Regions from separate parts of the Microbacterium thalassium genome, predicted to be linked through region 1. Evidence: predicted binding sites of a transcription regulator. Region 1 holds the regulator's gene; each other region holds the start of a gene.
The links. The regulator LexA, encoded in region 1, represses DNA repair genes until DNA is damaged. The targets are predictions, from matches to a motif close to TCGAACANNTGTTCGA.
Positions count from the first base shown of each region.

Region 2: HD594_RS05465 (HNH endonuclease signature motif containing protein) is a predicted target of LexA. The motif match lies at 1,531-1,546, and genes of this name have one in related genera.
Region 3: HD594_RS10255 (HNH endonuclease signature motif containing protein) is a predicted target of LexA. The motif match lies at 1,407-1,422, and genes of this name have one in related genera.
Region 4: HD594_RS11530 (HNH endonuclease signature motif containing protein) is a predicted target of LexA. The motif match lies at 2,010-2,025, and genes of this name have one in related genera.

Region 1 is NZ_JACHML010000001.1:2,018,287-2,021,493, forward strand. It holds gene HD594_RS09230 (hypothetical protein) at 1-905, opposite strand, end outside; gene lexA (transcriptional repressor LexA) at 992-1,687, opposite strand; gene HD594_RS09240 (LysM peptidoglycan-binding domain-containing protein) at 1,947-2,345, shown strand; gene HD594_RS09245 (histidinol-phosphate transaminase) at 2,403-3,207, shown strand, end outside.
Region 2 is NZ_JACHML010000001.1:1,161,907-1,165,113, reverse strand. It holds gene HD594_RS05475 (Cof-type HAD-IIB family hydrolase) at 1-558, shown strand, start outside; gene HD594_RS05470 (hypothetical protein) at 602-1,405, shown strand; gene HD594_RS05465 (HNH endonuclease signature motif containing protein) at 1,568-3,207, shown strand, end outside.
Region 3 is NZ_JACHML010000001.1:2,229,037-2,232,243, reverse strand. It holds gene HD594_RS10255 (HNH endonuclease signature motif containing protein) at 1-1,396, opposite strand, end outside; gene uvrB (excinuclease ABC subunit UvrB) at 1,631-3,207, opposite strand, start outside.
Region 4 is NZ_JACHML010000001.1:2,507,106-2,510,312, reverse strand. It holds gene recO (DNA repair protein RecO) at 1-444, shown strand, start outside; gene HD594_RS11540 (isoprenyl transferase) at 441-1,256, shown strand; gene HD594_RS11535 (hypothetical protein) at 1,268-1,903, shown strand; gene HD594_RS11530 (HNH endonuclease signature motif containing protein) at 2,036-3,207, shown strand, end outside.

The DNA.
Region 1 (3,207 bases):
ACGGCGCCGGCGGCGGTGAGGGCGATCGCCAGCGTCGCCGCGCCGATGGTGAGCGCGATCCCGACGCCGAGCGTCGCGGTCGCCCGCCGGCGCGCGACGAGGATGCCGACCGCGATGAGGCCGAGCGCGATGAACGGCAGCCACCACCCGACGGTGTCGGCGATGCTGTACACGGCGCCGACCAGCAGGAGCGCGTCGGACTGCACGATGACGATGGTCGTGTCGATCGTCGGGATCATGCTCGCGATCCCGATCCCCTGATCCACCAGCCGCGTCTTGAGCTCGTCGATGATCGGCCCCAGCTGGATGCCGAGGGTTCCGGTGTCGTCGATGGTCACGGCGCCGGTGTCGTCTGCCGTCGCGGTGGCGACGAGCGCGCGGTGGCTCGCGACCAGAGCAGTCCGCCAGACCGTGGGGAAGACCTCGGATTCGACGATCCGGGTGACCCCGGCGTCGATGAGACTCTCCACCCCTGCGGCGGCCGGTGCGCGCAGCAGCCCCAGCGCCGTGATGGCGGCAGGAGGCAGATCGAGGCTCTGGAGGCCGTCGAACAGGTCGTCCGTGACGCCCTCGATGTCGAGCGAGTCGTTGATGGCGGTCGTGGCCTGGTCGATCACGAGCGCCTGCACATCCGGATCGTCGGCCAGCGGAGCGAACGTCGCGACGAACGCGTCCTCGCTGACCAGCTGCGCTCGCGCCCACGTGCCCACGATCGAGACCGGGACGAGGATCCCCACCAGGACGATGCACACCGCCGAGATGAGGGCGCGCCACCAGCCGCTGCGCCGTGGCGCCTGTTCGGCCGCAGCGTGCTCGGGCGGTGGCGGGGTGGTCTCGCGGAGTCGGGCGTTCTCTTCGCGCAGCGCCTGCAGTTCGGCGCGCAGCTCATCGACCTCGGACGCCATCGGTCTCCCCTTCCGATCGTTGACGTCAGACTAGCGGCGGGGCGGTGCGGCGCGCGGGCCCAACGTCCCGATTGTCCGAGCGGCCGTCAGACCGCGCGCAGCAGCGCCACGACCTTCCCGAGCACGACGGCCTCGTCGCCGAGGATGGGCTCGAACGCGGAATTGCGCGGCAGCAGCCACGTGTGACCGTCGCGCTGGCGGAAGGTCTTGACCGTGGCCTCGCCGTCGAGCATCGCGGCGACGATGTCGCCGTTCTCGGCCGTCGGCTGCGATCGCACGACGACCCAGTCCCCGTCGCAGATCGCGGCGTCGATCATGGACTCGCCCGAGACCTTGAGCATGAACAGCTCGCCCTTGCCCACGAGCTGGCGGGGGAGCGGGAAGATCTCCTCGACCTGCTGGTCCGCCGTGATGGGGACGCCCGCGGCGATGCGGCCGACCAGCGGCACGAGGGCGGCATCGCCGAGCGCGGGGGCGGTGTCGGCGGGGTTCTCGGCTGCGGCCCCCGGCAGGTCGATCAGGACCTCCATCGCGCGCGTCTTGCCGGGGTCGCGGCGCAGGTAGCCGCTCAGCTCGAGCTGGTTCAGCTGGTGCGTGACGCTCGAGAGCGACTTGAGTCCGACCGCGTCGCCGATCTCGCGCATGCTCGGCGGGTAGCCGTGCCGGGAGATCGAGCGCTGGATGACCTCGAGGATCGCCAGCTGCTTGTCGCTCAGGCTCTTGCGGCGCCGCGTCTGCGGCTTGTCTGCCGGCGCCTTCTCGCGTCCGCTCGCCTCGCTCATGTCGGCTCCTGTCTCGCTCCGTCTTCGGCAGCGGTCTTCGAATGTCGGAGGCCCGTGGTGGGCTGTCGCTATCGAAACCGTATCCGGTTCCTCGGGCATCCGCCCGGAGTGCGGCCCGCGTGTCGCTTCGAGAGAACGGAACGGGATCGACCGCTTGACACCCATGAACATCGAAGATAACTTCGGAAGAGAGGTTCGCATCCGCCGTTCCCGGCCGATCGGCGGATGCGAACTCTTCCCCACCTGCACAGGAGGAGAAATGACCGCGATCAGCTTCCCCACTCCCGTCGCACGTCGTCGCGCCCGGTTCGCGCCGCAGTTCGCGGAGTCGCCGCGCACCCGTCTGCGACTGACGCCGCGCGGCCGTCGTGTGCTGGCGGCCATCGCGGCGCTTCCGGCCGCCGTCGCGCTCTCGATCGCCGTGATCGGCGGCGGCGCGGCGCTCGCGAGTCGCGATGACGGCGCCGTCGCGGGAACCTTCGAGACGGTCACCGTCGATCCGGGCGAGTCCCTGTGGTCGATCGCGCAAGAGGTCGCGCCGATGGCCGACCCGCGCGACGTCGTCGATGCGATCTCGCGCCTCAACGCGCTCGACGGCGGCGTGCTGCGCGCGGGTCAGACGCTGGCGATCCCGCTGGAGTACTCGGCGGATCAGTGAGCGCGACGCATCGTCACCTGACGGTCCGTGCGCATCGCGCGGTCGTACGATGACGGGATGACCGTTCGACTCGACGATCTGCCCCTCCGCGACGATCTTCGCGGCCGCAAGCCCTACGGAGCGCCGCAGGCGCCGCTGCCGGTCGCGCTCAACGTCAACGAGAACACCCATCCTGTTCCCGAAGAGGTCGCCGACGACATCCTCGACGCGATCGCGCTCGCGCTGCGCGAGGTGAACCGGTACCCGGATCGCGAGTTCACGGGCCTGCGCGAGGCCTTCGCGGGCTACCTCGGCCACGGGCTGACGCGGGATCAGATCTGGGCGGCGAACGGGTCCAACGAAGTGCTCCAGCACATCCTGCAGGCCTTCGCAGGGCCTGGGCGCACCGCGTTCGGCTTCTCGCCGACGTACTCGATGTACCCGCTGCTCACGCGGGGGACCGGGGCCGAGTGGCGAGAAGGCGAGCGCGAAGCCGATTTCTCGGTCAGCGCCGTCAGCGCCGCCGAGCAGGTGGGCGAAGCACGGCCGGACGTCGTCTTCCTGTGCTCCCCGAACAACCCCACCGGCACCCCGATGACGCTCGACGTCATCGAGGCCGTGTACGACGCGACCGACGGCATCGTGATCGTCGACGAGGCGTATCACGAGTTCGCGCCGCACGACGTCCCGTCGGCGCTGACGCTGCTGCCGGGCCGCGAGCGGCTGGTGGTCTCGCGCACGATGAGCAAGGCGTTCGCCTTCGCCGGCGCCCGGGTGGGCTACCTCGCCGCCGACCCCGCGTTCATCGACGCGCTGCGACTGGTCCGGCTGCCGTACCACCTGAGCGCCCTGACGCAGGCGGCGGCGACCGCGGCCCTCGGGC
Region 2 (3,207 bases), 860 kb from region 1:
TGGGCCGAGACCACCGGCATCCTGCTGTTCCTTCAGGCGAACGACGGAATCTACGCCTCCGACCGGGTGCGGCGCACCGTCACCGAGATGATCCTCCGCTGGCGCGGTCAGCACCTGAGCGACGAACCACAGACCGCGCCGCAGCGCACGCCGCGGTTCCACGACCTCGCCGACGCCGACCGCACACGCATCGCGAAGGCGGTGTTCCTGGGCGAGGACACCGAGGCGGTCGACCGTGCGCGACAAGACCTCGGCGATCGCTTCCACGTCGTGTCCGGCAGCATGCCGCTGCCCGGCGGCTCCAACGGCGAGATCGGGATGCTGGGCACGACGAAGGGCTCGGCGATCACCCGGATGCTGGCCCACCTCGGGATGGATGCCGCCCACGCCATCGGCATAGGCGACAGCTGGAACGACGTCGAGATGTTCGAGGTGTGCGGTGTGGGCATCGCGATGGGCAACGCCGACGACGAGCTCAAGCGGATCGCCGACGAGGTGACCGCGAGCGTCCGCGAGGACGGGGTCTGGCACGCCTTCCGGCGGCACGGCCTGATCTGACGCCCACCCCGGACGGCCCACGCGAGGCGTAGCGTGGGCGGGGATGGACGACGACGACCTCGCGGAGCTCGACGAGCTGCGCCGGCGCGCGTACGGGCCCGGGGCCGACATCGCCGCGGATGCCACGGCCCGGGATCGCCTGGCGGAGCTCGAGCAGCGCGCTCACCAGGCACGGCACTCGTCGATCACGACCTCCGATCCGAGCGACGCGCGTCCGCCCGCGCGGGCCGAGGAACCGCCCGTCGTCCCCGCACCGGCCCCCGTGCCGTCCCTGTCGACGGGCGCGGCCGACGACCACCCGGCGCCGGCCGACGCCGCGGTCGACGCTCGTCGTCCGCGGACCCTGCTGCTCGTCGGCGTCGCGGTCGTCGCCCTCGCCCTCGCGTTCGCCACGGGCCTGCGCCCGAACCTCACGGAGGACGGCCCGAGCGCGGCGGACCCGATGCCGACCGCGGCCGCGCTCGCCTCGGCGCGGGTGCTCGACCGCATCCCGGTCACCGGCTCGCTCGGCAACTCCCTCCTCGTGGAGGTCGTCGACGAATGGCCCACCCTCCCGATCACGGGCGAGATCGACTGGGCGTCGTCGCTGGGCGACCACTTCGGCTGGGAGCTGTGGCTCTACGGAGCCGATGCCCCCGGCGCTCGCGTGCACTGCCTCCTGCTGGAGCGGCACGGAAACGTCCGGTACTCCTGCGCACCCGTGGCGAACGCCGCGCGGGGCTCGCTGCACCTGGAGCTTCCGATCGAGGAGGTAGCCGTCGCGCGCCGACTGCTGGGCGTCGACCGCCTGGACTTCCAGTGGCGTGCCGACGGTGTCGTCATCGTGACCGCGATCGCCGATCGCTGATCGCGCTGCTCCACCCGGACTGCGGCTCGCTCGGCGACCGATCGCGCAGTCGAGGAGACATCCGGGGGACCGCGCGTCGGTGCAGCGTCGGCGGCAGGCGCGTCGCGCTCGGTGCATGTCCACTTTCGAAACAATGTCCGAACCCCCTGCCATGCTGGAGCCATGACGAACTCGGAGGCGGCACCCGCTGAGGTCGCCGGCGCACGGCTGCGACCGGTGGTGTCCGAGGTCGTCGAGCTCCGTGCGCAGATCGCCGCGCTGCAGGCTCGCGAGGTGCGGGCGCTCGCTGAGGCGAGCGCCATCGCGCAGGAATGGGCGGATGCCGCGCCGACCCGCTCCGACGCCGAGCTCGCGCATCGGTCGGTGGCGGCGGACCTCGCTTCGGCCCTGCGGGTCTCCGACCGAACCGTGCAGCGGCAGCTCGGCGACGCGGAGCGACTGGTCACCCGGTTCCCCGAGACGGTCGCGTCCCTCGAGCGGGGGCGCATCTCGCTCGCGCACGCGCGTGTCATCGCCGAAGCCGCCGACCGCATCGACCAGCCCGAGCTGCTCGCCGAGTACGAGCAGACCATCCTCCCCTACGCCGAGGCGGAGTCCGCGTCCCGGCTGCGTCCGGTCGCGAAGCGTCGCGCGCAGTGGTTCCTCGACGAGACCATCCGCGAACGCCACGCCGCGGCGGCGGCCCAGCGATCCGTGCGGGTGCATGACCTCGACGACGGCATGGCCGCGCTCGAGGTCGTGGGTCCCGCCGTCGTCATCCATGGCATCTACGACCGCGTCACCCGCATGGCCCGCGACGTGGCCGACGCCGACGCTCAGGCGCTGGCCGACGCGAAGGCTGCGGCGCACGCGGCGGAGCGTGAGGCGAAGGCCGCGGAGCGTGAGGCGAAGACCGCGGCGGAACGTCACGCGAAGACCGCGGAGCGCGAGGCGGCGGCTGTGGAAGGTGACGCCGCGACCACCAGCGACGCGTCAGCGCAGAGGCACGGCGCTCCGGCGGAGAACGGGGGTGCCGCGGCAGAGGGCTGCGAGGCGGAGGCAAGCCTCGACGAGCCCGTGCCGGTGCACGCCGACGATGCTGATGCTGTCGCGCCGAGCGCGCCTGTGCGGGCGCGGCTGCACGCCGACGATGCGCGGGAACGCGCCACCCAGGCCCGCACCTCCGCCGACGACCTCGCCGCCGCCCGCCGCACCCTCGACGCACTCCGCGTCGACATCCTCGCCGACCTGCTCCTGGCCTCCGACCCCGCCGCGCACGCCGGGACCCGCGAGACCGGCCTCGGCGCGATCCGCGCGACCGTGCAGGTCACCGTCCCGGTCCTCACCCTCCTCGACTCCCCCGTCGACGACCCGTTCGACGCCGTCACCCTCGCCGGGCACGGGCCGATCGACCCCGACACCGCCCGAGAACTCACCGCCGGAGCACCCGGATGGGACCGCATCCTCACCCACCCCATCTCCGGAGCCGTCCTCACCGTCGACCGCTACGAACCCACCAAGAGAATGCGGCGACACCTCGCCGTCCGCGACCAGCACTGCCGCTTCCCCGGATGCCGCCAATCCACCACCCGCAGCGACCTCGACCACACCCGCGACTGGGCACTCGGCGGACCCACCGACGTCGGCAACCTCGCACACCTGTGTCGAAGGCACCACACCCTCAAACACCACACACCCTGGACCGTCGTCCAGCAACCCGGCGGCATCCTGGAATGGACGAGCCCGACCGGCCACCGATACCCGTCCCATCCGGCATCCGGCGTCCACTTCGCCACCGACGCCGAATTCGACCCCGCACCCTT
Region 3 (3,207 bases), 210 kb from region 1:
GCCACCCGCCGTGGTGCTTGACCGTGTGGTGACCCTTGCAGATCGGCGCGAGGTTCTCGAGCGACGTCTGACCCCCGTGCTCCCAGGCCAGCGTGTGGTCGACCTCGCACCGTGCCGCCGGCATGCCGCAGCCGGGCGCCATGCAGCGGTCGGCCCGCCATCTCGTGAGCTTCCGAAGCGTCGACGGTGGGTCGTAGCGGTCACGGCCGACCGAGAGCACCGCCCCGGTCTCGGGGTGCGTCAGCACGCGCATCCACGCACCATCGCCGCCGCACAGCTCCCGTGCGCGCTCGACCGGAATCGGGCCGACTCCTTCGACGACGGGCATGCCGGATCGTCCGCGCCCGTCCCCGGAGCGCGCTCCCCCTCCGAAACCGGGTCCCGCGCCCCATCCCGCACCCGGTCTCGGTCCCGGTCCCTGTCCATGTCCCGCTCCGTCGCCGAAGCCGGCGTCCCCTCCCTCTCCCGCTCCGAGAAGGGTGAGTGCCGGCACCGTGATGACGACACTGGCGCGGATGCCGCGAGCACCTTCGGGGAGCGCACCGGTGTCTCCGGCGACGAGCAGGTCGCCCAGGGCATCGGCCCGAATCTGATCGAGAGAGCGGCTCTCGCCGTCGATGCGCCTGATGGCCTTGGCCATGCGCGTGAGCCGGTCGTGGGCGGCGTGCGCCTCGACGGCCGGTATCAGCGCCATCAGCCACGCCATGCCGTCGTCGGCGGGTTCGACCACCACTCGTCGGCGCTGAAGCGCGGCATCGTGGCGCTCGGCCAGCGTCGTGGCTCTCACGTCGTCGATGAGCGCTCGCAGCGCCCGCCGGAACACGCCCACGGGCTCGACCTTCGCGATCTCGAGCGCTCGCGGAGCGATCGTGGCGCGATGCTCGGGCTCGACGGCATCGAGCGCGTCGACGAAGACCTCGGCATGGCGCTCGGTGATCTCGGCGCGCCCGAGGGCGGTCAGCACCGGCCGATATCGGTGGACGAGCGCCTCGGCGTGCGCGATGAGCTGGCCGGCCGCGTACTCGGTGATCCGCAGCGCCGCCGCGAGCTCCAATCGCACCGAGCGGAGGACGATCTCGGAACTGAAGCGCCCGCCGCGCTGCGCAGCGAGCGAGAAGGCCTCCTGGCGCACGCGGTCGATCCCCATCAGCCGGTCGACGGCGAAGCTCGCCATCACCGTGGCGGCTTCGACGACCCTGCCGACCGCGTCGGGAGGCTCGGGCGACCAGTCCGGGTAGTCGGCATCCTCGGACCACTCGGGGTGGCCGTCGTCGTCCAATGAACCGCCCTCACACGGCCAGCCGGGGCCGGCGCCGGCGCCCTCGATGCGCGACGGCTCGCCCTCTGCTCCCTCGTCGCCGGGAGGCACGCGCCGCCGGCCGTCATCGATGTCCATACCCTGACGCTAGAACATACCTCCGACACTCCACCTGCGGGAGTCGGTGCGGTCGGCCCGCCGAGCAGAGGACCGCGAGGTACTCACCGCCGGCGCCGACGCGCGCCGGTCCCCCGTGAACCGGCCTCCGGCCCAAGACCATCCATGGTCGCTCGTCGGGAACCGACAGCTCCCGTGAGCGCCGACGCGGGCGGAACCCCTGAAGGGGAGAATCCACCTGCGGGACACGTCGTGTCAGGCGTGCCCGGCCTTCTCCATCGCACGCAGCTCGCGCTTGAGATCCTGCACCTCGTCGCGCAGGCGAGCGGCGAGCTCGAACTTGAGCTCCTCGGCCGCGGCGAGCATCTGCTGCGACAGATCGGCGATCGTGGACTCCAGCTGGGTCGCACCCTCGGCCGCGATGCCCTCGCGCTTGAGCTGGGGCGTCGGCGATTTGCCCTTGCCGCTCTTGGTCTTCGCGGCGCTCTTCTTCGACATCATCGCGTCGGTATCGGAGGCCTCTCGCGCCAGCACCTCGGTGATGTCGGCGATGCGCTTGCGCAAAGGCTGCGGGTCGATGCCGTTCTCGGTGTTGTACGCGATCTGCTTCTCGCGGCGCCGCTCGGTCTCGTCGATGGCGTTTCGCATCGAGTCGGTGATCGTGTCGGCGTACATGTGCACCTGACCCGACACGTTGCGCGCCGCGCGTCCGATCGTCTGGATGAGCGACGTGCCCGACCGCAGGAAGCCCTCCTTGTCGGCGTCGAGAATGGACACGAGCGAGACCTCGGGAAGATCCAGCCCCTCGCGCAGCAGGTTGATGCCGACGAGGACGTCGTAGACGCCCGCGCGCAGCTCGGTGAGCAGCTCGACGCGTCGCAGCGTGTCGACGTCCGAGTGCAGATACCGCACGCGCACGCCGTGCTCGCCGAGGAAGTCGGTGAGCTCCTCGGCCATCTTCTTCGTCAGCGTCGTCACGAGCACCCGCTCGTCGCGCTCGACGCGCACGCGGATCTCTTCGAGCAGGTCGTCGATCTGGCCCTTCGAGGGCTTCACCACGATCTCGGGGTCGACGAGCCCCGTCGGACGGATGATCTGCTCGACAACGCCGTCGGCGACGCTCATCTCGTACCGCCCCGGCGTCGCCGACAGGTACACCGTCTGCCCGACGCGGTCCTTGAACTCGTCCCACCGCAGCGGGCGGTTGTCGAGCGCGCTCGGCAGGCGGAAGCCGTGGTCGACCAGCGTGCGCTTGCGCGACGCGTCGCCTTCGTACATCGCGCCGATCTGCGGCACCGTGACGTGCGACTCGTCGATGACCATCAGGAAGTCGTCGGGGAAGAAGTCCAGCAGCGTGTGAGGAGGCTCGCCGGGCGAACGTCCGTCGAGGTGGCGCGAGTAGTTCTCGATGCCGGAGCAGAACCCCAGCTGCTGCAGCATCTCGAGGTCGAACGTCGTGCGCATGCGCAGCCGCTGCGCCTCGAGCAGCTTGTTCTGCGACTCGAGTTCGCGCAGCCGCTCCCCCAGCTCGTCCTCGATGGTGCCGATCGCGCGCTGCACCGTCTCGGTGCCGGCGACGTAGTGCGACGCCGGGAAGATCGGCACGGAGTCGAGCCGCTGCACGACATCGCCCGTCAGCGGATGCAGCATGTACAGCGCCTCGATCTCGTCGCCGAACAGCTCGATGCGAATCGCATACTCCTCGTACACCGGGATGATCTCGATCGTGTCGCCGCGAACGCGGAAGTTGCCGCGCGAGAAGTCGACGTCGTTGCGGTTGTACTGCATCGCGATGAACTTGCGGATCAGCGCATCTCGGTCGTAGATCTCGC
Region 4 (3,207 bases), 490 kb from region 1:
GAGACCGCCGACCGCCTCAACGAGGCGGAGGCGACGCCCCAGCAGTACCTGCTGCTGGTCGGCGGCCTGCGCTCGCTCGCGCGGGGCGAGCACGCCGCGCGCAGCATCCTGGACTCCTACCTGCTGCGGGCGATGGCGCTCTCGGGCTGGGCGCCCGGACTCACCGGCTGTGCGCGGTGCGGGGCCACCGGCGCCCACACGTCCTTCGTCGCGCAGCTGGGCGGAATGGTCTGCGCCGACTGCGCGCCCGCCGGATCCGCGCGCGTCGACGACGCGACGGCGGGCCTGCTCACCGCGCTCATGGCGGGGGAGTGGGATATCGTCGACGGCGCGTCGCCGCACGCGACCGCCGCCGCATCCGGCCTCATCGCCGCGTACGCGCAGTGGCACCTCGAGCGCGGCATCCGCTCCCTCTCCCACGTCTCATCGGAGCCCTCGCGATGACCCCCAAGCCGTACACCCACCGCGACGCCGTGCCGTACCGCCCGATCGACTGGACCGGCGTCCACCCGCCCGCGTTCCCCGCGGGAGGCGTCCCGAAGCACATCGCGATCGTCATGGACGGCAACGGCCGCTGGGCCAACCGGCGCGGCCTCACGCGCGTCGAAGGCCACAAGGCGGGCGAGGAGGTCCTGCTCGACGTCGTCGCCGGCGCCATCCAGGCCGGGGTCGAGCACCTCAGCGTCTACGCGTTCTCGACCGAGAACTGGGCGCGCTCGCCCGACGAGGTGCGGTTCCTGATGGGCTACAACCGCGATGTGCTCCACCGCCGGCGAGACCAGCTCAACGAGTGGGGCGTGCGCGTGCGGTGGTCGGGGCGCAAGCCGCGCCTGTGGGGCTCGGTCATCAAGGAGCTGCAGTTCGCCGAGCAGCTCACGCGCGACAACGACGTCATGACCCTGACGATGTGCATCAACTACGGCGGTCGCGTCGAACTCGTCGATGCGATGCGGTCGATCGGCGACCAGATCGCCGCCGGCCGGCTCAAGCCGTCGGCGATCAGCGAGAAGCTCATCCGCCGGCACCTCTACCAGCCCGACATGCCCGACGTGGACCTGTTCATCCGCTCCAGCGGCGAGCAGCGCACGTCGAACTTCCTGCTGTGGGAGTCGGCGTACGCCGAGTTCGTGTTCCTCGACACGCTGTGGCCGGACTTCTCGCGCACCGATCTCTGGCACGCCATCTCGCTGTACCTGGATCGCGATCGGCGGTTCGGAGGAGCGGTGGACACTCCCGACGCGCCCGCCGCACGCTGACGATGGCGACCGTGTCCCGCCGCAGGCGGCTGCGGCGCGAGTCGTGGGGATTCGCCCTGGGGTCGGCGTGCTTCATCGTCGGTGCGGTGCCCTGGTACGCCTCGGCCGTCGGGCCGGTGTGGGATGCGGCGACCTTCGTCGCCGGATCCGTGCTGTTCACGCTCGCCGCGCTGATCCAGCTGCTGCTGAGCGGGCGCAGGCCGCCCTGGCGTCCGGGCTCGCGCGCCGACGCTCTGGACTGGTGGTCGGCCGCCGTTCAGCTGGTCGGCACGGTGCTGTTCAACGTCAGCACCGTCGTCGTGCTCGCCGCGGCGGTGCGCGATCCGACGAACGCGGCGGCGGGCTGGTACCCGAACGCGTGGGGATCCATCGCGTTCCTTCTCTCGAGCACGCTGGCGCTGCTGGCGGCGGCCCGGCGCTGGGAGCTGTCGGACCCGGCGGCCCGCACGATGCACGGCGCATGGCTGAACATGGCCGGCTCGCTCGCCTTCGGCATCGCCGCGGTCGGGGCGTTCGTCCTGCCCGCCACGGGCGGGCTCGTCAACGTGCGGTGGATGAACCTCGGGACGGGTCTCGGCGCGCTGTGCTTCCTGGTCGCCGCGATGGTGTCCTTCCGCTCCGACGATGCCCGCCGGGCGGCGACCTGAGCGGATCGTGCGGGGGAGGAACGAGGGGGAGACCGAGGCGTCCAGAGCTCCGGCTCCGGCGATCGACGGTGTCTTCGTCTGTCGGCATCGTCGGCGCAGTCCGATGTCGGAGGTGCGTTCTAGAGTCAGAGCATGGACGAGGACGCGAATTTCGACGAAGCGCTCTCCAGCGGCGACGTCGGCTGGCACGTCGATGACGGCCGCTTCCCGGACACCGAGCCGTACATTCCCGACGACGTGAGCCTCGTCGTCGAGACGGCGAACATGGTGTCGGTGTTCGCCGCCGAGCGGTACCAGCGCATCGACGGGCTCCGCGTTCGCGCCCTCGCGGATGCCGCGCGCTACGGCGACGCGATCGCTCCGGTGATCGAGCGCTCGGTTCGGCTCGAACTCTCGGCGGCGCTGCGCGTCGGCGAGACCGTCGCCGGCGGCATGATGGCCGTTGCGGAAGCTCTCGTCCACCGCTACCCGACGGTGCTCGACGCGCTCGGGCACGCGCAGATCACGGATGATCACGCGCGGGCGCTGGTGGCGGGCGTCGAGGTGCTCGAGCCCGCCCTGGCGGAGAAGATCGTGCCGCCGGCGCTCGCGATCGCCGAGGAGACCACGGTCGCGGCGTTCCGGCGGGCGTTGACCACGCTGATCGAGACCGAGCGCGCCCAGACGCTCGCGGAGCGGCACGCGGAGGCTCTCACGAGCCGGCGTACCGCGGTGGAGAACGTCGGAGACGGGATGGCATGGTTCCACGCGTACCTGCCCGCGGTCGAGGCGCACGCGATCTACGGCCGCATCACGACGATCGCGAAGACCATCACCAGGCAGCCGGGCGAGGACCGCACGCTCGACCAGGTGCGCGCGGATGTGTTCGCCGACCTGCTGATCGACGGCGACACCGGTTGCCTGCCGCCCACCGCGCGCGGGATCCGGCCGACGGTCGTGGTGACGGTGCCGGCGCTGTCGGTGCTGTCCGGTGAGGGCGCCGAGGGTGGTGACCCGGCGGTCGTCGAGGGTGTGGGCCCGATTCCGCTGGAGCGGGCGCGGGAGCTGTGCGGGCAGGCGCGGGACTGGATCCGCGTCCTCACCCACCCCGAGACCGGCATGGTGCTCTCGGTGGGCCGAGACCGGTACGACCCGCCGAAGATGATCCGGGATCTCGTGACGTGGCGCGCCGATCGCTGCATGGGGCCCGGATGCGGGATGCCGGCGTCACGGTGCGAGATCGACCACACCCTCGCGTGGGTGGACGGGGGATCGACGTCGCTCGCCAACCTCGCGCCGCTGTGCAAGGGGCATCACACCATCAA